Regions from separate parts of the Citrobacter pasteurii genome, predicted to be linked through region 3. Evidence: predicted binding sites of a transcription regulator. Region 3 holds the regulator's gene; each other region holds the start of a gene.

Region 1 (3,709 bases), 920 kb from region 3:
CCTCTTTTGCCATTTTCCCCTTCCGATTCCCCCATCCTGCGCATTGACGAAGAAAAAACTCTCTCTATACCTAATGATGAATCTCATCACTCTCATCACGAGGTCATCATGCATATCGATCTGACAGGTAAAAAAGCGCTGGTCACCGGAGCCAGTCGTGGATTAGGGCGCGCCATTGCACTGTCGCTGGCGAAAGCCGGTGCTGATGTTGTTATAACCTATGAAAAATCTGCGGAGAAAGCCCAGGCCGTTGCCGATGAAATTACAGCACTTGGCCGCCATGGTGAGGCCATTCAGGCAAACAGTGCAGACGCTCAGGCGATTCAGAACGCCGTAAACCGCACGGTACAGTCACTCGGAGGACTGGATATTCTGGTCAACAACGCAGGGATCGCACGCGGCGGCCCGCTGGAGTCGCTGTCACTGGAGGACATCGACGCATTGATTAACGTGAACATCCGTGGCGTGGTAGTTGCCATACAGGCCGCGCTGCCGCATCTCCCTGAAGGTGGGCGAATCATCAATATTGGCAGTTGTCTTGCCAACCGCGTCGCCCAGCCGGGGATTGCCGTCTACGCGATGACTAAATCAGCGCTCAACTCGCTAACCCGTGGCCTGGCTCGTGATCTCGGCCCACGGGGTATTACCGTTAATCTTGTCCATCCCGGTCCAACGGACAGTGATATGAACCCGGCAGATGGCGAGCAGGCAGAATCCCAACGACAGCTTATTGCGACAGGGCATTACGGAACACCGGAGGATGTTGCAGCGGCGGTGACGTTTCTGGCAAGCCCAGAGGCTGGGCAGATTTCCGGCACCGGTCTGGACGTAGATGGGGGTTTGAATGCCTGAAATTAACGTTGTGTTGCGGTAAAACGTTTGTATTGCCGGATGACGGCTTACGCCTTATCCGGCCTACACAGGAACGATTACGCAAGAGATTTCGTGTTGTAGCAAGGCGGCAAACGAAGGTATCCCCAGGAGCGTAGTAAACTACGTGACTGGGGTAACTGAGCGCAGCCAACGCAGCTACGGCACGAAAGATGAAGCGTAATTAGACTTCTTCCATACGACCCAGCAGGGCATGCAGACGATCCTGCCAGCCGTTCTGCTGTTCTTTCAGGCTGTTGTTCTCACGCTCCAGCTCTTCACGCTGCTGCTGTGCAGACTGAACTTCCTGCGACAGTGAGTTGTTCTTTTCTTTCAGCTCTTCGATTTCCATCTGCAACAGCGTGATGGTATCAATCGCCTGCTGTACTTTTGCTTCCAGTTTCTCAAACACTTCTAATGACATCGTCATACCTCTCCTGAATTGCAAGGCGTTGATGGATAAAAATCCTCGTCCCGATAACCGGCGACGCCTTAATAAAAACGAGCGCACACTACTTAACACCGATTGTATGAAGCCGCGCCATCCCTGTCCAGCGGCATCCCGCGCAGATTGCGGTTTGCAACACTTTTAATCTTTGTCCTGGTGACACAACCGTCATAACTCTTAAGTGTTAACAGGATGATCGGTGAAATGATTCAGCTCACACTATTTTTGTATAACAAATACCGCGCAATGGCGCGAAAACGCTCATTTTGTTGATGGAGTACACACATTTTAATTTCGATATTTCTCGTTTTTGAGCGTTAACGATAAATTAACAGTGTGCCTACCGGCTCCGGGGATGTCAGTGACCTTCTCGCATACAATAAACATTAAACTCTTCAGGATCCGATTATGAGTCAAACATCAACCTTGAAAGGCCAGTGCATTGCTGAATTCCTCGGTACCGGGTTGTTGATTTTCTTCGGTGTGGGTTGTGTCGCTGCACTCAAAGTGGCTGGTGCTACTTTTGGTCAGTGGGAAATCAGTATCATCTGGGGTCTGGGGGTAGCCATGGCTATCTATCTGACAGCAGGCGTTTCTGGCGCACACCTGAATCCCGCGGTAACTATCGCACTCTGGCTGTTCGCCTGTTTTGATAAACGCAAAGTTGTCCCTTTTATTATTTCGCAAATTGCCGGCGCCTTTTGCGCAGCGGCACTGGTTTACGGGCTTTATTACAATCTTTTCCTCGATTTTGAACAAACTAACCATATCGTGCGCGGCAGTACCGAGAGCCTGGGTCTGGCAGGTACTTTCTCCACCTATCCGAACCCGCATATCAATTTTGTGCAGGCCTTCGCGGTTGAAATGGTCATTACCGCTATTCTAATGGGGCTGATTCTGGCTCTGACCGACGATGGTAACGGTGTACCGCGTGGTCCGCTGGCACCACTGCTGATCGGCTTGTTGATTGCCGTTATTGGTGCTTCCATGGGTCCGCTGACAGGTTTTGCGATGAACCCGGCACGTGACTTCGGACCGAAACTCTTCGCCTGGATGGCAGGATGGGGCGAGATTGCCTTCACGGGTGGTCGTGATATCCCTTACTTCCTGGTTCCGGTGTTTGGCCCAATTACCGGCGCGATTTTGGGCGCATGGGCATATCGCAAACTGATTGGTCGCCATTTACCGTGCGATGTCTGCGCGATTGAAGAAAAAGATGCGGCGGCCAACACTCAACAAAAAGCTTCGCTGTAATGTGACTACGGGACAAAAATTATGACTGAAAAAAAATATATCGTTGCGCTCGACCAGGGCACCACCAGCTCCCGCGCGGTCGTAATGGACCACGATGCGAATATCGTTGCCGTTTCACAGCGCGAATTCGAGCAAATCTACCCGAAAGCAGGTTGGGTAGAACACGACCCAATGGAAATTTGGGCGACCCAAAGCTCTACGCTGGTTGAAGTTCTGGCGAAAGCCGATATCAGTTCCGATGAAATTGCAGCAATCGGTATAACCAACCAGCGTGAAACCACCATCGTCTGGGAGCGTGAGACCGGAAAACCAATCTATAACGCCATTGTGTGGCAGTGTCGTCGTACCGCGGATATCTGCGAAAAGCTCAAGCGCGATGGCATGGAAGAGTACATCCGTAACAACACCGGCCTGGTCATTGACCCGTACTTCTCTGGCACCAAAGTGAAGTGGATCCTCGACCACGTTGAAGGCTCGCGTGAGCGAGCTCGTCGCGGCGAACTGCTGTTTGGTACCGTGGACACCTGGCTTATCTGGAAAATGACTCAGGGACGCGTACACGTCACGGATTACACCAACGCCTCGCGTACCATGCTGTTCAACATCCACTCCCTGGACTGGGATGACACGATGCTGGATGCGCTGGATATTCCGCGTGCCATGCTGCCGGAAGTTCGCCGTTCTTCTGAAGTCTACGGCCAGACCAACATTGGCGGTAAAGGCGGCACACGTATTCCTATCTCCGGTATCGCGGGTGACCAGCAGGCTGCACTATTTGGCCAGCTGTGCGTGAAAGAAGGGATGGCGAAGAACACCTACGGTACTGGCTGCTTCATGCTGATGAATACCGGCGAGAAAGCCGTTAAGTCAGAAAATGGACTGCTGACCACTATCGCTTGTGGCCCGACCGGGGAAGTGAACTACGCGCTGGAAGGTGCTGTGTTCATGGCGGGTGCGTCCATCCAGTGGCTACGTGATGAGATGAAACTCATCAGCGATGCATTCGACTCAGAGTATTTCGCCACCAAAGTGAAGGACACCAACGGCGTATATGTTGTTCCGGCGTTCACCGGTTTGGGTGCTCCATACTGGGACCCGTATGCACGTGGCGCCATCTTCGGCCTGACCCGTGGCGTA
Region 2 (3,709 bases), 1.1 Mb from region 3:
TTTCACCCAGCGCGCGACCCAGACCCAGCATTACGCCGCCAATGACACCATTTTTAGTGAACGGCAGAACGATACGCCAGATAACTTCCCAGGTAGTACAGCCAATACCGTAGGCTGACTCTTTCATCAGTACCGGCGTTTGTTCGAACACATCACGCATCACCGCCGCAATGTATGGGATGATCATGATGGCGAGGATCACGCCAGCCGCCAGAATACCGATACCAAATGCCGGGCCAGCAAACAGTGCGCCAACAAACGGAATGTTGGAAAGAATATTACCGACCGGCTCCTGGAAATACGTCGCAAACAGCGGGGCAAAGATAAACAGGCCCCACATGCCGTAAACGATACTCGGGATCGCCGCCAGCAGTTCAATAGCGATACCCAGCGGACGTCTCAGCCAGCCAGGAGCAAGTTCCGTCAGGAACAAAGCAATGCCAAAACTCACCGGAACGGCGATCAGCAGTGCGATAAATGAGGTAACCAGCGTACCGTAAATCGGAACCAATGCACCGTAGATATCATTTGGCGCATCCCAGTCTTTGGTCCAAAGGAATGAGAAACCAAATTTCTGGATGCTTGGCCAGGAGGAGATGATCAGAGAGACAATAATGCCACCCAACATCAATAGCACAATCAGCGCTGCCAGTTTTACCAGCGCGCTGAATATCATGTCACCCTTTTTACCCGGTGGGTTAAAAGCAGGCTTGGTTGCAGCCATAAATCACTCTTTAAGTTAAACGCGTTTACGAAGTTGCCCATGCCGGATGGCGCTACGCTTATCCGGCCTACAAAGCGGGCCTACAGTCGAAACCGTAGGGCGGATAAGCGTAGCGCCATCCGCCAACTCGTTAAAGATATTCTATTAGTACAGCGCTTTACCGCTGCTGTCTTTCACGTTGGTCTTCCATGCAGCACGAATCTGCTCAACCACGCTGTCCGGCAGGCTGGCGTAATCCAGGTCATTTGCCTGTTTGCCGCCATTTTTATATGCCCAGTCAAAGAATTTCAGTACTTCAACGCCTTGCTCTGGTTTCTTCTGCTCTTTATGCACCAGGATGAAGGTGGTGGAAGTGATTGGCCACGCATTGTCACCTTTCTGGTTAGTCAGATCCTGAGCGAAGGTTTTGCTCCAGTCAGCGCCTTTCGCTGCATTAGCAAAGCTCTCTTCGGTCGGGCTTACCGGTTTGCCATCAGCAGAAACCAGTTTGGTGTATGCCAGGTTGTTCTGCTTAGCATAAGCGTACTCAACGTAGCCGATAGAGCCTGGCAGACGCTGTACGAACGCAGCGATACCGTCATTACCCTTACCGCCCAGACCGGTCGGCCAGTTCACAGTAGAGCCTGCGCCAATTTTAGATTTCCACTCTTCGTTCACTTTCGCCAGGTAGCTGGTGAAGACGAAGGAGGTACCGGAACCATCTGCACGACGCACAACGGCGATATTCTGTGAAGGCAGCTTCAGACCCGGGTTCAGTTTGGTGATGGCTTCATCATCCCACTTCTTAATTTTGCCGAGGTAGATATCGCCCAGGGTTTTACCGTCAAGCACCAGCTCACCGGACTTCAGGCCAGGGATATTCACCGCCAGCACCACACCGCCGATCACTGTCGGGAACTGGAACAGGCCTTCCTGAGCCAGCTTCTCGTCAGATAACGGTGCATCAGATGCACCGAAATCAACGGTATTTGCGGTAATTTGTTTTACACCACCGGAGGAGCCGATACCCTGGTAGTTTACTTTGCTACCGGTTTCTTTCTGATAGGTATCAGCCCATTTGGCATACACTGGCGCAGGAAAAGTTGCACCAGCACCTGTCAGGCTCGCTGCAGCAAAGGCAGAGAACGCGCTCATAGATAAGGTCGCGGCGACAACAGTTGCGACAGTGGTACGCATAACTTTCATAATGTCTCCTGCACGGTTTTCGTAAATTGTTGTTTGAGTTGCTACTGTGAGCAAAATAGGACAAACAGGTGACAGTTAAATGTACGAAATATGACAGTTTTATGACAATGAAAAATAATGCGCGAAAAACAATTAAAAATTGTATAAAAACAGTAATTTAATCGATTATATAACAATTATATTTCGGCAAAATTTTCTTTTTATGACACTGAAAACAGTAGCTGAAGATGACGGTTTGTCACATAAAACAGGCGGGATAATTGATTAAAAACAGAACAGGTTTAAAAAAATGCCCCGCTTTGAGCAGGGCATTTTCAGTTCAGCGAGGTATCGCTTATTCCACGGTAACCGACTTCGCCAGGTTACGCGGCTGGTCCACGTCAGTACCTTTAATCAGCGCCACGTGATACGCCAGCAGTTGCAGCGGAACGGTATAGAAGATCGGTGCAATCACCTCTTCCACATGCGGCATCTCGATGATGTGCATATTTTCATTACTGATAAAACCTGCATCCTGATCAGCGAAGACATACAACTGGCCGCCACGAGCACGCACTTCTTCAATGTTGGATTTCAGTTTTTCCAGCAACTCGTTGTTCGGTGCAACCACGATAACCGGCATATCCGCGTCAATCAGCGCCAGCGGGCCGTGCTTCAGCTCACCAGCGGCATACGCTTCTGCGTGAATATAAGAAATCTCTTTCAGCTTCAGGGCGCCTTCCAGCGCAATGGGGTACTGATCGCCACGACCAAGGAACAGTGCATGGTGTTTGTCAGAGAAGTCTTCCGCCAGCGCGGCAATACGCTTGTCCTGTGACAGCATCTGCTCAATACGGCTCGGCAGCGCCTGTAACCCGTGAACAATCTCTTGTTCAATAGACGCATCCAGACCTTTCAGACGAGACAGCTTCGCCACCAGCATTAACAGAACAGTCAGCTGGGTGGTAAAGGCTTTCGTGGAGGCCACGCCGATTTCGGTCCCGGCATTGGTCATCATCGCCAGATCAGATTCACGCACCAGAGAAGAGCCCGGTACGTTACAGATTGCCAGTGACCCCAGATAGCCCAGCTCTTTAGATAAGCGCAGACCCGCCAGGGTATCTGCCGTTTCACCGGATTGGGACAGGGTAATCATCAGACTGTTACGACGCACGGCAGATTTGCGATAGCGGAACTCGGAAGCGATTTCGACATCACAAGGAATACCCGCCAGCGACTCAAACCAGTAACGGGATACCATGCCTGAGTTGTATGACGTGCCGCAGGCGATAATCTGGATATGCTCAACCTGAGACAGCAACGCGTTGGCATTAGGGCCAAGCTCACTTAAATCCACTTCGCCATGACTGATACGCCCGGTCAGCGTATTTTTAATCGCGTTCGGCTGTTCGTAGATCTCTTTCTGCATGTAGTGGCGATAAATACCTTTTTCGCCCGCGTCGTACTGCAGATTAGATTCAATATCCTGACGTTTTACTTCCGCGCCAGTCTTGTCAAAAATAGAGACTGAACGACGCGTTACCTCGGCGATATCGCCCTCTTCCAGGAAGATAAAGCGACGGGTTACCGGCAGCAGCGCCAGCTGGTCGGAAGCGATAAAGTTTTCACCCATGCCCAGACCGATAACCAGCGGGCTACCAGAACGCGCCGCCAGCAGTGTTTCTGGGTTACGGGTATCCATGATCACTGTGCCGTAGGCCCCGCGCAGCTGCGGAATAGTACGCAGTACCGCTTCACGCAGCGTACCGCCCTGTTCCAGTTCCCAGTGCACCAGGTGAGCAATCACTTCGGTGTCCGTTT
Region 3 (3,709 bases):
TTCGACACGCGGAACCTGCAGATTGCCCTCAGGCTGATTGCGCGCGCGGTTCTGGCTCCAGAATGCGCGATAGGCTTCGCCTCTGACTTCGAATTCAACTTCGGCCAGACATTCCGCCGTATCGCGGGTCATCAGGTCGTTTTGCGACTGCGATACGGTATTGAGTCGTGGTGTTTCGTGGTACAACGCGAGGCAAATGGCGTCCAGCAGGGTGGTTTTCCCGGCACCGGTTGGACCGGTGATGGCGAACAGCCCGTTGCTGGCAAAAGGCTCTGCCGTGAAATCAACTTTCCATTCCCCTTTCAGGGAGTTGAGGTTTTTCAGGCGCAGACTGAGAATTTTCATGCTTCAGCCTCCCCGGCAAGCGTCTGTACGGTTGCGCTAAACAGCTGATTAAGCCGCTCACGCTGTGGTTCTTCAAGTTCTTCCAGCGCCAGGCGGCGGTCAAAAACCTCCGCCACGCTCAGTTCGCTTAATGTTTCACGACGTTCATTGACCATGATGCGCTCGCGCTGTTCCCGACTGCGGCGCACCAGTAACACCTCTACCGGTAAATCTTCGGTCAAGGCCTGGATTTTACGCTGCATATCATGCAGATAGTCATCGGTGGTAATTTCAATATCCAGCCACACCGGCGGATCTTGCTGTACGTTGCGCCACTGCTCAAGCTGGGCGGTAATGGCGGCGAGATCGCCTTTCAGTACCGCAAGCGGCTGGGTGACCGGTACGGTGAGATTCTCAACGGCGCTCAGCTTACCGTTTTCAAAGCTCACCAGGTGGACGCATTTGCTTTTGCCGCACTCGTCAAAACTAAGCGCAATCGGCGAGCCGCAATAGCGAATATGTTCTGTACCGCCGATGATCTGCGCCCGGTGAATATGTCCCAGCGCAATGTAATCCGCCGGTGGGAAATTTTGTGCCGGAAAAGCATCCAGCGTCCCAATATAAATATCACGTACGGCGTCACTTTTACTGGCGCCGACGGTGGTCAGATGCCCTGTCGCAATAATCGGCAGATTCTGGTCGCCACGCAGCGCGCTGGCGTTCTGATATTGCTGTTGGTAATAGTCGGTGATTGCACCTAATAAATGCTGCTGCTTTTCGTGACCGGTTAGCCCCGCCTGACTGGTAATGATGTCACGTGGACGTAAAAAAGGAACCGGGCAAAGGATCGCGCCCGGCGTGCCGTCGCGTTGAGGTAGCACTTGCGGCGCGTGGCCCGCGCTGGCCACGACCGTGGTGTTGAGAAACGCCAGAATATCGCGGGACTCATTGAGCGTGGCGACGGAGTCGTGGTTGCCTGCCAGCACCACCAGATGACAGCCGGTTTGCTGCAGATTAACGACAAAACGGTTATACAGCTCACGGGCATAGCTTGGCGGTGAGCCGGTATCAAAAATATCGCCTGCCACAATAATGGCATCCACCTGATGGGATTGTGCCGTTTCCAGCAGCCAGTCGAGAAAGGCCTGGTGTTCAGCGGCGCGGCTCTTGCTGTAGAAATTTTGGCCCAGATGCCAGTCAGACGTGTGGAGGATGCGCATAAGAGTTCCATGACAAAAAAACGATGGCGGAGATTATAACCTTGCAAGGGCGGTAATATCTTGTTTCCGGGCTGTCATAATTCGCCTGGCTGCGTTAAACCTGGACTATCTTTTCATAAATCTGTCATAAAAGTGACGCATAATGCCACGGTATTGATGGCAAACGATTTAATTATAAACAGGGCAAATCATGGCGAGACGTATTCTGGTCGTAGAAGATGAAGCTCCAATTCGTGAAATGGTCTGCTTCGTGCTCGAGCAAAACGGTTTTCAACCCGTAGAAGCCGAAGACTATGACAGTGCTGTGAACCAACTTAATGAACCCTGGCCGGATCTCGTCCTGCTTGACTGGATGCTTCCCGGCGGCTCGGGTCTACAGTTTATTAAACACCTCAAGCGGGAAGCGATGACGCGGGATATCCCCGTGATGATGCTGACGGCGAGAGGTGAAGAGGAAGACCGCGTCCGGGGTCTGGAAACCGGTGCGGATGATTATATTACCAAGCCGTTTTCTCCCAAGGAGCTGGTGGCGCGTATTAAAGCGGTTCTGCGTCGTATTTCACCGATGGCGGTGGAAGAGGTTATTGAGATGCAGGGGCTAAGCCTTGATCCGACCTCGCATCGCGTGATGACCGGAGAGGATCCGCTGGATATGGGGCCGACCGAATTCAAACTGTTGCACTTCTTTATGACCCACCCTGAGCGCGTCTACAGCCGTGAACAACTCCTCAATCATGTCTGGGGAACCAATGTCTACGTGGAAGACCGGACAGTGGATGTGCATATTCGCCGGTTGCGTAAAGCGCTGGAGCATAGCGGACACGATCGTATGGTGCAGACGGTACGCGGGACGGGATATCGCTTTTCGACCCGCTTCTGACTGCAAGTAATAAGAGCCTGAGGGATTAGGCTGTAAATGGAGTAAGACGTTTGCTTGAACGATTGTCATGGAAAAGGCTGGTACTGGAGCTGATCCTCTGCTGCATACCGGCTTTTATCCTTAGCGCTTTTTTTGGTTATCTACCCTGGTTTTTACTGGCGTCGGTAACGGGCCTGCTTATCTGGCATTTCTGGAACTTATTGCGTTTGTCCTGGTGGCTGTGGGTCGACAGGAGTATGACGCCTCCACCGGGTCGTGGCAGTTGGGAGCCACTGCTCTACGGCCTGCATCAAATGCAGTTGCGTAACAAAAAGCGCCGTCGCGAATTGGGTAACCTCATTAAACGCTTTCGCAGCGGGGCGGAATCGCTACCCGACGCAGTGGTGCTAACCACCGAAGAAGGCGGTATTTTCTGGTGTAACGGACTGGCACAGCAGGTTTTAGGGTTACGCTGGCCGGATGATAGCGGGCAAAATATTCTTAACTTGTTGCGCTACCCGGAGTTCACACAATATCTGAAAACACGCGACTTTAGTCGGCCAATTAATCTGGTACTCAACACCGGACGGCATCTGGAAATTCGCGTAATGCCCTACACCGATAAGCAACTGCTAATGGTGGCGCGCGACGTTACCCAGATGCACCAACTGGAAGGTTCACGACGTAACTTTTTCGCCAACGCCAGCCATGAGCTACGTACCCCGCTGACGGTGTTGCAGGGCTACCTGGAAATGATGCAGGAACATCCGCTGGAAGGGACGACGCGCGAAAAAGCGCTGCATACCATGCGTGAACAAACGTACCGTATGGAAGGGTTAGTGAAGCAGTTGCTGACACTGTCGAAAATTGAAGCCGCACCGGCGATGATGCTCAATGAAAAGGTGGATGTGCCGATGATGCTGCGCGTGGTCGAGCACGAAGCGCAAACGCTGAGCCAGCACAAACATACGTTTACTTTTGATGTTGATAACAGCCTGAACGTGCGGGGGAACGAGGAGCAGTTGCGTAGCGCTATCTCGAATCTCGTCTATAACGCGGTGAATCATACGCCTGCGGGAACACACATTACCGTACGTTGGCAGCATGTGGCCTCGGGGGCGGAATTTTGTGTGGAAGACAACGGTCCAGGCATTGCCGCCGAGCATATTCCACGCCTGACCGAGCGTTTTTATCGTGTAGATAAAGCACGATCCCGACAAACGGGGGGGAGCGGATTAGGTCTGGCGATTGTGAAGCATGCTCTGCATCATCACGACAGCCGTTTGAATATCGACAGCGAACCAGG

The links. Region 3 encodes PhoB, which activates phosphate uptake and scavenging genes when phosphate is short. Its sites were predicted from a motif close to CTGTCATAAAACTGNCNNAT; they were not measured.
Region 1: I6L54_RS00425 (MIP/aquaporin family protein) is a predicted target of PhoB. The motif match lies at 1,484-1,503, and genes of this name have one in related genera.
Region 2: pstS (phosphate ABC transporter substrate-binding protein PstS) is a predicted target of PhoB. The motif match lies at 1,998-2,017, and genes of this name have one in related genera.

Annotation. Positions count from the first base shown of each region.
Region 1 covers NZ_CP077262.1:77,783-81,491, forward strand. The annotation lists gene I6L54_RS00415 (SDR family NAD(P)-dependent oxidoreductase) at 109-852, shown strand; gene zapB (septal ring assembly protein ZapB) at 1,055-1,300, opposite strand; gene I6L54_RS00425 (MIP/aquaporin family protein) at 1,727-2,572, shown strand; gene glpK (glycerol kinase GlpK) at 2,594-3,709, shown strand, end outside.
Region 2 covers NZ_CP077262.1:282,623-286,331, reverse strand. The annotation lists gene pstC (phosphate ABC transporter permease PstC) at 1-724, opposite strand, end outside; gene pstS (phosphate ABC transporter substrate-binding protein PstS) at 869-1,909, opposite strand; gene glmS (glutamine--fructose-6-phosphate transaminase (isomerizing)) at 2,244-3,709, opposite strand, start outside.
Region 3 covers NZ_CP077262.1:4,079,422-4,083,130, reverse strand. The annotation lists gene sbcC (exonuclease subunit SbcC) at 1-345, opposite strand, end outside; gene sbcD (exonuclease subunit SbcD) at 342-1,544, opposite strand; gene phoB (phosphate response regulator transcription factor PhoB) at 1,735-2,424, shown strand; gene phoR (phosphate regulon sensor histidine kinase PhoR) at 2,475-3,709, shown strand, end outside.